4 regions of the Halomonas sp. AOP43-D1-4 genome follow, and region 3 is predicted to be linked to each of the others. Evidence: predicted binding sites of a transcription regulator. Region 3 holds the regulator's gene; each other region holds the start of a gene.
What was found. Region 3 encodes LexA, which represses DNA repair genes until DNA is damaged. Its sites were predicted from a motif close to TACTGTNTANNTANACAGTA; they were not measured.
Positions count from the first base shown of each region.

Region 1 (3,585 bases), on a different contig from region 3:
GCGTGCTTGCGCCAGAGCTATTGGGTGCTATCGCGGTGGCGGCCTACGCGTACATGGCGCTGGTGCCGTTAATCCAGCCACCTATTATGCGGCTGCTAACCACTAAAAAAGAGCGTCAGATAAAAATGACGCAGCTGCGCCCCGTCTCCAGGCTGGAAAAAGTGATTTTTCCTCTCATGCTGTTGATCCTGGTCGCGCTGTTTCTACCCGACGCAGCACCGCTTCTGGGGATGTTTTGCTTTGGTAATTTGATGCGCGAATGCGGCGTGGTAGAGCGGCTTTCGGATACCGCCCAGAACGCGCTGATCAACATCGTGACGATCGTTCTAGGGCTTTCTGTTGGCTCAAAGCTGATGGCGGAAAGCTTCTTGACGGTGGAAACCCTCGGGATTCTAGGGCTGGGTATTGTGGCCTTCGGAATTGGTACCGCCGCCGGCGTGTTAATGGCCAAGCTGATGAACCTAATGAGCCGTATGCCGATTAATCCGCTGATAGGTGCTGCCGGGGTATCCGCTGTGCCTATGGCGGCGCGTGTAGCTAATAAGGTCGGTCTGGAATCCAATCCGCATAACTTCTTGTTGATGCATGCGATGGGTCCAAACGTGGCAGGGGTAATTGGTTCTGCCGTGGCTGCCGGGGTAATGATTAAATATTTGGGATAAATAGACAGGATTGACGGGGAAGCAGAAGTGCCCCATGCACGGCTTACGGTTTACTCCGTAAGCCGTTTTTGGTTCAGGGGGCGGGGGCGTTTACTGGGGTAACGTCCAGCGTGCACTTTAGGCGATTTTCCAAGGGGGAAAGGTCGAACGTATGGTCGCGGGGCCAGCCAATGGTGAGCTGAACACCTTCGCCATCGTAGTTGACGTGTTCAATGGGGATGGCCTTTTCGTCGCACCAGGCGCGGGCGATAGCCTCGCTGGCAAAGGTAAGGCGTAGCGTGTAGGCGTCTCGCTCAATCACTTCACGCGTCGGTAAGGTTTCCAACGCATGGCTGATGGCTTGAGCGTAAGCCCGTGCCAGCCCGCCGGTGCCTAGCTTGGTGCCGCCGAAGTAGCGCGTCACGACACCGCCGATTTCACCCATTTGGCTGCCTTGAAGTACCTGGTACATTGGCCGACCGGCCGTGCCGCCAGGCTCGCCATCATCGGAAAAACCAATCAGTGTTTGCTCCCCGGGCGGCCCAGCAATATAAGCCGTACAGTGATGGCTGGCATTGGGGTGAGCAGCTCTTTCCGCTTCAAGAAGTGCACTAAAAGCGGCCACATCTGGCGCATGGCATAGCCACGCCAGAAACTGGCTTTTTTCGACCTCTATCTCGGCGGTATGCCACTGCGAGGCAGCTAAATCAGGAACTTGATAACGCAATCAGTGCTCCATAAGGCCATAAGAATTGGCAGCAAGGTCGTTGGCACTATCCTGCGCCACACCCATTACCATTCCTAACACTTGAATATCGCGATTGTGCAAAAAGAGATCCGGCGCTTGGGTGTCGGCAGGCCATAAATGTACGCCAAAGCGACTGATCGAGAGCTGCTTCAACGCAACAGGCTGCTGATTGATGTGAGCGACGGCGGTTTCTTCGTGGGTATCGCATTGAAAACGCCGAATAATAATGACATCTCCATCAAACAAGTTGCAATCACGCATTCGGTTACCACGTATTTTTAGGGCGTAGGTATTGTGGCGCGTTCTGCGTGGTGCTGTTTTAAAGGCGCGTGCCGATTGAATGCCTTTAGGTGCGCAGGACGCGCTGCTCAATACGGTAGAACCGGCGTGAGTTGGTGCTGACATCGATATATTCATAGGAAATTCTCCAATGCAGCGCCCTTTCCCTAGGCGTTTAGTAGTGGCAAGCCAGCAGGTTGTTGGCATGTCTTTTCATACAGTGTTTTAGTATACAGCTGTTTTTGCATACAGTGGTAGTGCTGTTTTTATCCAGTGCCTTTGGCTATTCAAAATGCTGGTCCCGTCGGCACGCTTGGTGCATTCTCACGGCCGCTGCGATTGGCTGGAGATAACGTGGCTTTCCGTGTAGAGTTTTGGCTAACTATCAACCTGTTGGGAGACACCTTTGAGCCTGTGCCTGCAAGCACGACAACTAGCCTGTGAGCGTGATGGGCGCTGGCTATTTGAAGGGCTCGATCTCACGATTCGCAGCGGTGACATCGTTCGAATTGAAGGCCCCAATGGCAGCGGCAAGACCACGCTGTTAAAGCTGCTGGCAGGTCAACTGAGTGATTACCAAGGCGAGCTTTTCTGGAACGGCGCGCCACTTCGCAAGGTGCGTGAACATTATCTGGCCAACCTGCTGTATCTGGGGCATTCGCCAGGCATCAAGGCTGGGCTTTCACCGCTTGAAAACCTGGCCTGGTACCAGGCGCTAAGCGGCGAGCGGGGGAATGAATCGCAGCGCCTGAGCGCTTTGGAGCAAGTAGGGCTTGGCGGTTTTGAGGACGTATTGGCCGGCCAGCTTTCGGCGGGTCAGCAGCGCCGTGTGGCGTTGGCCCGGTTAACGCTGACGCGCCGTCCACTCTGGGTGCTTGACGAGCCGTTTTCCGCCATTGACCACCAAGGCGTAGCCGCGCTTGAAGCGCAGCTTTCAGCTCATGCTCAAGCCGGGGGGAGCATTCTGGTAACCACTCACCATGGGCTGAATGCTTCGCCCGCCGCTCGCTGTATTCAACTGGGGTAGACAATGACGCAGGGGCAGAAGGCGACCACTACACTACTTGAAACGCCGGTGCCGGGCGGGCTGTGGATCGCCTTTACCGCTACCCTGAAGCGTGATGTAACACTGATGTTCAGACGCCGCGGCGAGCTGTTCAATCCGCTGGTCTTCTTCGCGCTGGTGATAACGCTGTTCCCAATCGGCATTTCACCCGACCGCGCCGTACTTGCGCTGATCGCGCCAGGTCTTTTGTGGGTAGCGGCACTTCTGGCGGCGCTTTTGTCGCTGGATAGCCTGTTTCGCACCGATTATGACGACGGCAGCCTTGAGCAGATGCTGCTCGCGCCTCAGCCGCTAGCCGCGCTTAGCCTGGCCAAGGTGCTGGCCCACTGGTTGTTGACCGGGCTGCCGCTGGCACTGGTCGCGCCGCTTCTGGGTGTGATGCTGGCCCTGCCTCCGGGCAGCTACGCGGTGCTTGCGCTTTCGCTTTTACTGGGCAGTGCCAGTTTGAGCCTGCTTGGCGCGATTGGTGCGGCGTTGACCGTCGGTATCGCGCGAGGCGGTGTACTGCTGTCGCTGCTTATACTGCCGCTGTATATACCGGTGCTTATTTTTGGGGTCGGGGCGGTGCAGGCTGCTGTCATCGGTGAAGGTGTCGCGGCGCACCTGGCCATGCTCGGGGCCCTGCTGGCCGCGTCGCTACTGTTGGCTCCCTGGGCGATTGCCGCCTCGCTACGCATCAGTATCAACGGTTGAGGACAGAACACGCCATGTGGACCTTTATTCATAAATGGGGCTCTCCCAAATCGTTTTATGCAATGAGTGCAAAGGTGCAGCCCTGGTGCTGGGCAGTCTCCCTGGTACTCATTGCGACCGGTACGGTATGGGGGTTAGCCTTTGCACCCACCGAGGTG
Region 1 covers NZ_JBQSVY010000008.1:141,136-144,720, reverse strand. The annotation lists gene ACT3RQ_RS10565 (sodium ion-translocating decarboxylase subunit beta) at 1-662, shown strand, start outside; gene ACT3RQ_RS10560 (IMPACT family protein) at 736-1,368, opposite strand; gene ACT3RQ_RS10555 (LexA family protein) at 1,369-1,806, opposite strand; gene ccmA (cytochrome c biogenesis heme-transporting ATPase CcmA) at 2,075-2,695, shown strand; gene ccmB (heme exporter protein CcmB) at 2,699-3,427, shown strand; gene ACT3RQ_RS10540 (heme ABC transporter permease) at 3,442-3,585, shown strand, end outside.
Region 1: ACT3RQ_RS10555 (LexA family protein) is a predicted target of LexA. The motif match lies at 1,903-1,922, and genes of this name have one in related genera.

Region 2 (3,585 bases), on a different contig from region 3:
CACTCGCGATACTCGGGCAGTTTGCCAGAAGCGTAAATGCCACCAATCAGCGCGCCCATGGAGCATCCCGCCACTGAAATAATCTCAAAGCCTCGTGCTTCCAGGGCTTCAATGACACCGATATGGGCATAACCGCGCGCCCCGCCACTGCCCAACACCAAAGCCACTTTTTTCCCGCTACCCGCGTGCGTCAGTTGATTCATTGGCTATTCCTATTGCTCTTGAGCCGACCGTATAACCGCTTTACACGGCTGCCTCCCAGTGGGCGGTGGCGAGTTCCGCCACAGCGGCAACCGCTTTAGATTCTAAATGTAGATGATGCCCGCCAGGCAACACATGGCGGGTCAGATCATTAACCGCCAAGCGCGCCTGCTCGGCCCAGGCACGCTTTCCTAAAATACCCTGCTCGCCTTCAATCAGTAGTACCGGCGCCTGAATACACGCTAACAGAGCCAGCACCTGCTCAGGGGTAAAGCGCACCAGAGAGGGTTTTAGCAGTCGACTATCCGTACACATTTGTAGATAGCCATCGGCAGTTGCTTGCGTATTACGCTCAACCAACGGCATCGCCGCTACACTATCCAGCGTGGTGACGCCACCGGCTACCCGCGCGGCAACCGCACTTTCGATATCAGCATAGCGTGGTGGGCGGGAAAGCGGGCGACGATGGGCAATAAGCCCTTTGCGCAACTGGCTGGCAGTTTCTTCCGCAGGCGTATTCAACGCCCCCAGCCCGTCAATCAAGGTTAACCGGGCAATACGCTCTGGCATGGCGGCGGCCAGTAGGCAGGCAACCGCCGCGCCCATGGAGTGGGCCAGTAAAGAAGCCTGTTCAATACCTAGCGCGTCCAGCGCATCAAGCACGTCGTGGCAGTAATCCCACAACGCATAGTCGCTTCCGAAAGCGGCATGCTGGGAGTGTCCATGGCCACGAAAATCAATGGCTACCACGCGGATATCCAGCGCATCTGCCAAAAGCGGAGCCAAGCGGCTAAAGCTTGCCGCGTTATCCAGCCAGCCGTGTAGCGCCAGCCAGACAGGTGCATCCACGCGGCCCCAGCCCAGTGCGGCCAAGCGCCCTTGCGCAAGCACCAGCGGTTGCGCAGTGTGTCGAGACGCGTGCTGGAGTGTCGGTTCACGCATACATTGTTTTCCTGATGAAGTGGTCATCTCGTTGGCAAATAACGCGACGCCTTTAATGTTCCTGAATTCAGCTTTCAGGCAATGTCTGGATGACGGTATCAGTAACAAACGTTACCATGCCAGGCGCAATTCTTCCGCCGCTTTTCCCCAACCCTTGCTAATGGTGCTGCCATGAAACCACGCCGCGATACACGCGCCCGTAACCTTGTTTTTTTTATTGCTGTTGTTAGTGCCATCGTCGTGGGGTTGTGGCTAGCGCGCTAGGCTTGCCTAATCGCCGCTCAACGCTTGCAATTTAAACCTCACGAATAAATACTGTATATACATACACACTATATTCAGTGAGGATGCCGACGATGTCGTTGCCTCCATCGACGCTCGTGCCCACCTTGCCGTTAACGTCTCAGCCGTTGCCTTTTTCATCGTTACAAGGCCGTGCGGGCTTTAGCGGCTTTCCATCACCAGCGCAGGATTACGAACCGCGTACGCTCGACCTCAACACGCGGTTAATTAAAAACCCTACCCAGACGTTCTACCTTTCCGCCGCTGGTGACAGTATGGAAGGCTGGGGGATTTTTGATGGCGACCTGCTGGTCGTTGACCGCAGCATTAAGCCTCGGCTAGGGCACATTCTGGTTGCCATGTTTGAAGAGGAAGTGCTGATTAAGCGCTACGCCCTCTACCAAAATACGCCGCATCTCTGCTCTGCGCATCCTCACTACCCGCCGCTTCCTTTGGAAGGCACCGAGTGCCAGCTCTGGGGAGTAGTGCGTGCTGTCATTCATGAGTATGTCCGATGATCGGCCTGGTCGATGCCAACAACTTTTACGTCAGTTGTGAGCGTGTGTTTGATCCTGCGCTGGAAGGCAAGCCGGTGGGCGTTATGTCGAACAACGACGGCTGTATCATCGCCCGCTCTGCCGAGATGAAAGCCATGGACATCCCCATGGGCATGCCATCGTTTAAGCTCGAAAGCCTGCGTAAGCGTGGTGACATTTACCTCAAGTCATCCAACTATGAGCTGTATGGCGATATGTCGGCCAGGCTGTGCCAGCTACTGCGCGATACCTGCCCAGCCGTGTCGCCGTACTCCATTGATGAAATGTTTATTTACCTGGAGGCGTTCAGCAACCAGCAGTGCCAAACCCTGGGCGAATGGCTGCGTCGGCGGATTCGGCGTCATTTAGGCCTGCCGGTATGCGTCGGGCTGGCCCCTACGCATACACTGGCGAAGCTTGCCAACCACCTGGCCAAGCAGGCGACTCACTATCAAGGCGTGTGCCTGCTAACGGGAAAAGATGCGGCAACGATCGCCTTGCTTAAACAGACACCGGTGGGCAGCGTATGGGGCGTTGGGCGCCGGATTGCTGAGCGGTTAGCGATCAGTAATATTAATACCGCTTGGGACTTACGTGAGGCTGACCTTCGGCTACTGCGCAAACATTTTTCGGTAGTGCTGGCCCGCACGGCGCTGGAGCTGCGCGGTACGCCCTGCCTGCAGATGAATGCGCTGGATCAACCGCGCCACCGCATTATGACGTCGCGCTCATTCGGCCAATCAACCGGCAGTAAAACAGAAGTACATAACGCGTTACGCCAACATGCCCAGCGCAGCGCCGAAAAACTCCGTCAGCAGCACAGCCTAACGCGAGCCGTGATGATTTTTTTAAACACCAACCGCCACCGCCGAGACCAACCCCAGTATTTTCCTCACACCATGGTGCCCCTGCCCTCACCCAGCGATGATACGCGCACAATTCTTGAGGCCGTTCACCAAGGGGTTGAACAGGTTTACCGGCCAGGCTACCGGTTTATGAAGGCAGGTGTGATGCTGCTGGATCTGGTTGATGCCGAGCAGCACCAGCTCTCGTTGCTACATCAACCGCCGCGGAACCGATACCCTTACTTAATGGCCACCCTGGACAATATCAATCAGCGTATGGGGCAAGGCACCATCAGCTTTGGTATAACGGATGCCGATGCCGCTTGGCAGCTACGCTGCGGGCACCGCTCAGGCCGCTACACCACACGCTGGGACGAGTTGATGAAGGCAGGCACCCATCCTGGTGCTATCAAGCAATCTGCTTTACGCAAGTAACCGCTGTGATTTCAACTACGATCTCAGGAAGAGACTCAAATCACCTGCCAAACGCCGCTGGATGAGCCGTCACTCATTGCTCAGCAGCAGCGTTGGCTGGGGAGAATCCGTTAGCGTGTCGTTAACGCCTGACGCAGACGAGGACTCAACCACTCGCCCAGCGCCATCATGATCAGCAGGATAGCTAACAACCACGGCCAATGAACTGAAAAAGTAACGGTAAACAGCCCTAACGCATCAGCGAAAATAACCAAAATACCCAGCGGGCTGACATAACGCACCATGGCAAGCCATAGCGTATAGGGCAGAGGCGATAGCCCCAGCTCGTCGCGGAACGTTTCACT
Region 2 covers NZ_JBQSVY010000010.1:6,782-10,366, reverse strand. The annotation lists gene ACT3RQ_RS12035 (patatin-like phospholipase family protein) at 1-203, opposite strand, end outside; gene ACT3RQ_RS12030 (alpha/beta fold hydrolase) at 244-1,143, opposite strand; gene ACT3RQ_RS12025 (LexA family protein) at 1,500-1,943, shown strand; gene ACT3RQ_RS12020 (Y-family DNA polymerase) at 1,940-3,241, shown strand; gene ACT3RQ_RS12015 (sodium-dependent transporter) at 3,352-3,585, opposite strand, start outside.
Region 2: ACT3RQ_RS12025 (LexA family protein) is a predicted target of LexA. The motif match lies at 1,457-1,476, and genes of this name have one in related genera.

Region 3 (3,585 bases):
CACTTGAGAAAATTTCACCGGTAAAACGCCTGCCTCTAAATACCGCATTGACCGGCTGTTCATGGCCAATTGCCGCGCGAACATAGTGCCAGCCATGCGGCGTTTGGCCACTTCCTTCTTGCTGGCCAACGCCAGCGCCTCCAGTAGAGATAGCGCACTCAAAGTCTGGTGTTTGACCCTGCCACCAGCGCAGGATTTGTGCGCCGGTATCAATTTCGATCCAGCCGTCTTTTTTAGGTGGCAACTCAGCTAACAGGGGCGTTCGCATGCTGCGCTCCTTCAACCTCTTGCGGCAGTGGAGCATTCATGGCGGCAACGACCACAGGGCGCAAGCGTCGCACTAAATCACGCACAGTCACCTGCTCCTGATAATCCTTGGAGGCGATATCACGTAGCGCATCCAGCCCCGACAAGGTGAAAATGACCGTACCCAACATAAAGTGCAGCCGCCAAAAACGCTCGGCATCGGGTAAATCAGGGGTCGCCTTACGCACAAGCCCGGTAAAGCGGGTAAACACATCCCCATATTGCTCTTGAATATGGCGCCGTAAATGCCCCTGCGCTTGGCTATAGGCTAATCCCAATAAGCGCATGAAGACTTTCAAACTATCCCGTTCAGCAGGCACTGCCAGCACCGTGGTGGCCATTGTTTCAAGCAGCTCTTCCAGGGGGATGGCACGATCGGCGTATTGGGCTTCAAGCTCATCGAGCGCACCATGAAAACGCTGAGTAAACGGGTCTAGATAGCGCGAGAATACGGCTTGGATAAGGGCTTTCTTGGAACCAAAATGATAATTAACAGCCGCCAGGTTTACTCGCGCTTTACTGGTAATGTTACGCAGTGACGTTTCAGCAAAGCCACGCTCTGCAAACAGCACCTCAGCGGTATCCAGAATGCGTGACACCGTGTCAGATTGTGCCATTATGGCCTCCGGAGAAACGAGTGTTTAAAACATGCCAGAATAGTAAGTCATATCTTAATCAGGCTCAATCACCCTTATTCACCGATTTTTTTTAATTGGCTACCCTGCACATTAGTGTTAATTCAAACGTCTTACCGCTCACAGACAGTGTTTTAACAAGCTGCTTTTTTAACCATGTACTGGATAGAGCAACATACTGTATACTTAAACACATACTGATCAAGCAGACAGATACCGACTGTCTTTTATTGTTTATGGAGTTTGGTATGTCGCGGCCACTCACAGCACGTCAGCAACATGTTTTTGATTTTATAGTAAAAACCATGGGTGAATTCGGCTACCCTCCCACCCGCGCCGAAATTGCCAAGGCCTTGGGCTTTAAATCCCCCAATGCCGCTGAAGAGCATTTACGTGCTCTTGAGCGTAAAGGCGTTATCCGGATTATTCGCAATACGTCGCGGGGGATTCGCCTCCCCAACCAGGAAGCTCAGGACGTTAGCGAATTACCCGCCACCGTTGCAGCCAACAGCAATGATCTTCCGCCGATGGGCTTGCCAGTCATCGGTGAAGTGGCCGCTGGCAGCCCGATCCTTGCAGCGGAGCATATCGACCGTTACTGCCCGCTACCCGCAGAATATTTCACCCCTAAAGCCGACTACCTCCTGCGGGTACGCGGTTTATCCATGAAGGATGTGGGCATCCTGGAAGGCGATTTACTGGCGGTGCACCGCACTGATCGTGTACGTGACGGGCAAATCGTCGTTGCGCGGCTGGAAGATGAAGTCACTGTAAAACGCTTTCAACGCCAAGGGTATCAGGTCATGCTGATTGCGGAAAACGCTGATTTTGCACCGATTGAAATCGACCTGCGAACCCAATCCCTGGATATTGAAGGCGTAGGTGTAGGCGTCATCCGTGGCGGTAATGGCCAAGCGCTAGGCTAATAAGCCGTTTGCGTGGAATTGGATTTGAAAAGCATCAAGGGGGTGGCCATTTTCATGACCACCCCCTTGTTTTGTTACTGGTTCAGCTTAAACAGTTTTTAAAACGCTTAGCTAAAGACAACGGTCTTATTGCCGTGGATCAAAACGCGGTCCTCCAGATGCCAGCGCAGGCCTCGCGCCAATACGGCTTTTTCTACATCGCGCCCAAAGCGAACCAGGTCGGTTGGCGTATGGCAATGACTCACACGATGAATATCCTGCTCAATAATCGGCCCGGCATCCAATTCCTCCGTCACGTAGTGGCACGTCGCGCCAATTAGCTTTACGCCGCGCTCATAAGCCTGATGGTAAGGCTTGGCGCCAGCAAATGAAGGCAAGAAGCTGTGGTGAATATTAATTACCTGCCCAGCATAGCGCTCACACAACGACGGGGGCAGAATCTGCATATAGCGCGCCAATACAATACAGTCCGCTCGCGCGTTATCAATAAGTTCCTGCACCTGAGTAAACGACTCTTCCTTATTATTCGCGTCCACCGGCACATGGTGATAAGGAATACCGTACCACTCAGCGATTGAGCGCATGTCTTCGTGATTAGAAATCACACCGGCGATATCACAATCCAGCTCACCTGCCTGCCAACGGTAAAGTAAATCCACCAGGCAGTGAGACTCACGGGAGACCATGAGGATGACGCGCCGACGCTTTTGAGTATCCATTAGCGCCCACTGCATGGAAAACTCTTGAGCAATTGGCTCAAAGGCGCTGCGTAATGTTTCAACGGACATGCCAAGCGAATCGGCCAATATCTCATAACGCATAAAAAAGCGGCCCGTTTGCAAGTCAGAATGCTGACTGGCCTCGGTGATAGAGCCGCCTTGTTGAGCAATAAATCCAGACACACGGGCAACAATACCCACCTGATCGGGGCAGGAAACGACTAAACGGTAATAATGAGACATGTGAAGTACTCTTGACGACCTACGAAATACAAATGACAAACCACTATTGGCATCGTCTATTGGCATAGTGCAACGGCGCCGCAAACAGCGGCTAAATAGCGACGCCGTAAATAACGGCTGCCTAGTGTACCGGAACCCTATTAACGAAGCACCGTTATCTAATGTCGGGGGTCATTGTTAGCCGCCCCTGCCTTCCCGTATAGTTAAGGCATTACTTTTTAGGCTTTTCATAACCGATGCATCCACCACGCGTTCAACTTCGTCCTCGCCGCCGCCCGCCTCTGCGCCTACTGCCGCTGGGTGGGTGTGGTGAAATCGGCATGAATCTAACGCTGTATGGATACGACGATCACTGGATCGCGGTCGACTGCGGCATGATGATTCGCCAGGATTTGCCTAACTCGCCCCTTCAGGTACCTAACCTGGGCACCGCCGAGGCACTGAACATAACGCCCCAAGCGTTATTTATAACGCATGGACATGAAGATCACATTGGCGCGGTTGCCTGGTTATGGCCCAAGTGGAACTGCCCTATCTATGCCACCCCACTTGCGGCAGGCCTCTTACGCGCGAAATTCGCTGAACACCAGCTAAGTAGCGCCGCGATTAAGATCATCGAGCCGGGCGAAGCAATGGAAACGGCGCCCTTTTCGGTGCGCTATTTGCCGGTTACCCATTCGATCCCTGAAAGCTGCGCGCTGGTCATCGTGACGGGCGATTACCGCATAATGCACACAGGGGATTGGAAGCTGGACC
Region 3 covers NZ_JBQSVY010000006.1:37,767-41,351, forward strand. The annotation lists gene ACT3RQ_RS07835 (L,D-transpeptidase family protein) at 1-268, opposite strand, end outside; gene ACT3RQ_RS07840 (TetR/AcrR family transcriptional regulator) at 246-923, opposite strand; gene lexA (transcriptional repressor LexA) at 1,190-1,867, shown strand; gene purU (formyltetrahydrofolate deformylase) at 1,975-2,829, opposite strand; gene ACT3RQ_RS07855 (ribonuclease J) at 3,150-3,585, shown strand, end outside.

Region 4 (3,585 bases), on a different contig from region 3:
TCAAGTGAACGCTGAACCAGCTCTTCTACCAGCGATTCCAGCTTGGCACGAGTCACCTTAACGTTAAGGTGTTTCGGGCCAGTGTTGTCAGCCGTGATATAGGGCAGGTTAACGTCGGTCTGCTGGGCGCTTGAAAGTTCAATTTTGGCTTTTTCAGCGGCTTCTTTCAGACGCTGCATGGCCAGGTTGTCACCCGACAGATCAATACCGCTGTCAGACTTGAACTGGTCAACCAGGTAGTTGATCAGCGCCAAGTCGAAATCTTCGCCGCCCAGGAAGGTGTCGCCGTTGGTGGCGAGTACTTCAAACTGGGTTTCGCCTTCAACGTCGGCAATTTCGATGATCGAGATATCGAACGTACCGCCACCCAAGTCATAAACGGCGATGGTTTTGTCACCGCGTGACTTGTCCATACCGTAGGCGAGTGCTGCTGCGGTCGGCTCGTTGATAATACGCTTAACGTCCAGCCCCGCGATGCGGCCTGCATCCTTAGTGGCCTGACGCTGGCTGTCGTTGAAGTAAGCCGGTACGGTGATGACCGCTTCCGTTACCGCTTCGCCGAGGTAATCTTCGGCGGTTTTCTTCATTTTCTTCAGCACTTCCGCACTTACTTGCGGCGGCGCCATTTTTTTACCTTTTACTTCTACCCACGCATCGCCGTTGTCAGCTTCAGCGATTTTGTAGGGCACCATCTTGATGTCTTTCTGAACAACGTCGTCTTTAAAGCGACGGCCGATCAGACGCTTGATGGCGTAAAGCGTGTTTTCCGGGTTGGTAACGGCTTGGCGCTTGGCGGCCTGGCCTACCAGAGTTTCGCCGTCATCGGTGTAAGCGATGATCGAAGGCGTGGTACGGCCACCTTCAGCATTCTCGATAACTTTAGCACTGTCGCCATCAAGTACTGCCACACAAGAGTTGGTAGTACCCAGGTCAATACCAATAATGCGTCCCATAGCAAAAACCTCGAATTCAGTTGTATCAATACTTAAAACGTGTGCGGGATTTCCCGCGTGGTTGGCCTTTATCTGGGGGCCGCCAGTGACTTTTCAAGGGTTTTTTTACACTTTGCGTCACTAATCGGCTTAATTTGCCTTCTGACTGACCACAACCATCGCTGGGCGAACCAAACGCCCATTGAGCAGGTAACCTTTCTGCATCACTTCCATTACGGTATTGGGTTCAAGCTCGGGGTTCGGCACCATCGCCATGGCTTCGTGCACTTGGGGGTCAAAGGGCTCGCCTTGGGGCTCAATGCTTTCAACACCAAATTTATTGAGCACCCCCAGCTGCATATTGAGCGTCATGGAAACGCCCTCGCGGTGCGCCTCAGAGGCGCCGTCCTGCATGGATTCAAGCGCTTTTTCCAGACTATCCACCACAGGCAGCAGCTCTTTTACAAATTTTTCCAAGGCAAACTTACGTGCCTTGTCCGCTTCCTGCTCGGCACGGCGGCGAACATTCTGAGCTTCAGCGGCGGCGCGCAACGCCTGGTCCTTGGCTTCTGCCAGGTTTTGCTCCAGCTCATTTACCTGAGCGGCGAGTACGTCGGCCTCGGGGTCGGCGAAGCTGCCTTCAAGCGGCGCTTCGTCGTTAATCAGGCCTTCCAGCTCCCCATCAATCAAGCGCTCTTCAGACTCCTGGTCCCTCATATCGGCTTCCCGCTCTTGGCGAGCGAGTTCGTCATCTAATGGAGTTTGCGGTTCTTTTGCCATGCCATGCTCCTCAAAAGGGGTTCGGGCTTTGTCTGCCCAACACTGCTCATAAAAAATAATCAATAAATCAGTTTTAAAACAGCCCTAAACACGTATAGAGGCTATATGGGGGCCATAAAAGCCATCTCAAGAGGAGCATTGAAGTCAGTTATCGACTACTGTATAAAACAACATTTATTGGATAAGTATCCAGCTTCTGTGTCGCACCGCCTCAGGAGGCATCATGCTTACTCAGCTAGCGATTCAAGATTACGCGATTGTCGACCGCCTTGAGCTTGACCTGACCCACGGCATGACGGCCATCACGGGGGAAACAGGTGCAGGCAAATCCATTCTTCTAGGCGCGCTGGGCCTGTGCCTTGGTGAGCGTGCCGATGCTGGCAGCGTGCGCCACGGCTGCGAGCGCACCGACCTATCAGCGCGTTTCGACATTCAACACCTGCCCGCCGCCGTCGAATGGCTCACAGCCCGCGAGCTCCCCACCGACGAATGCCTGCTGCGCCGTGTAGTGACCGCCAGTGGGCGTTCAAAAGCGTGGATTAACGGCCAGCCAGCGACCATCACGGACTTAAAATCGCTTGGCGAGCAGCTCATTCAAATTCATGGCCAGCATGCTCATCAAGCGTTAATGCGTGAAGAGGTGCACCTGGCCCTGCTGGATGATTATGCCGGGCTACGGGAGGCTCGCCAGCAACTGGCAGAAACCTTCCACGAATGGCGCAATGCGCGACGACGGCTTAAAAAGCTCAGTGAAGAAGGTAGTGAAGTAGAAGCCAAGCGCCAACTGCTGCGCTACCAGGTTGAAGAGCTGGACCAGCTTGGCCTGGGTGAAGGCGAACTACAGACGCTTGAAGAGGAGCAACTGACCCTTGCGCATGCCGAAGAGACACTGCGTGAAACCCAGTTGGCTGCCGACTGCTGCGCCAGCGATGACGGCGGCGCGCTGTCGCTTCTTAATCAAGCTTATGCACACTTAAGCGCCCTGCCGGGCAGCGATAAGGGCACGCTTGCCAATACGCTCGCCATGCTCAGCGATGCGCGCATTCAGGTGGAAGAGGCCTCAAGCGAGTTGCAGCGCTTTGCCAGCAGCACCGAGCTCGACCCAGAGCGCCTGATGTGGGTGGAAGAGCGCTTGACCGATATACACCGCATTGCGCGCAAGCATCATGTCGCGCCTGAAGAAATATGCGCCCTGCATAGCGCGCTTCAACGTGAAGTGGCACAGCTCGAAACCAGCGATGAAGACCTTGAAGCGCTGAGCGGTCAGGTCGCCGAGTACCGTGAGCGCTACCGCAGCGAAGCCAAGAAAATCAGCGATACCCGTCAAAAAGCTGCTCTACGGCTGGGTAAAGAAGTTCAGCAGCAGCTGGCCTTTCTGGCCATGGGGAAGGCACGCTTTGAAGTGGCCGTTGCTTCGCGTGAAACACCCACGCCTGAAGGGCTGGATAGCGTACAGTTTTTAATCAGCGCTAACCCAGGCCAGCCTGCTCGCCCGCTCGCCAAAGTTGCCTCTGGGGGTGAGCTTTCGCGTATCAGCCTGGCGATTCAGGTGGTGGCCGCCTCGCATTCGACGATCCCAAGCCTGGTGTTTGACGAAGTGGATGTGGGTATTTCAGGCGCCACGGCGGAAATTGTCGGCCAGTTATTGCGCAAGTTAGGACAGAACGGCCAGGTAATGACCGTGACGCACCTGCCCCAGGTGGCCGCACAGGCGCATCAGCACCTGCATATTGAAAAGCGTGCCAAGCGAGATTCTACGCGTACCTATATGGCCTTGCTGGACGAGCGGGGGCGCATCAGCGAGCTTGCGCGCATGCTGGGCGGGGTCACGCTCTCTGACCAAACACTGGCTCATGCCCAGGAAATGCTGCAT
Region 4 covers NZ_JBQSVY010000005.1:183,727-187,311, reverse strand. The annotation lists gene dnaK (molecular chaperone DnaK) at 1-953, opposite strand, end outside; gene grpE (nucleotide exchange factor GrpE) at 1,083-1,712, opposite strand; gene recN (DNA repair protein RecN) at 1,936-3,585, shown strand, end outside.
Region 4: recN (DNA repair protein RecN) is a predicted target of LexA. The motif match lies at 1,869-1,888, and genes of this name have one in related genera.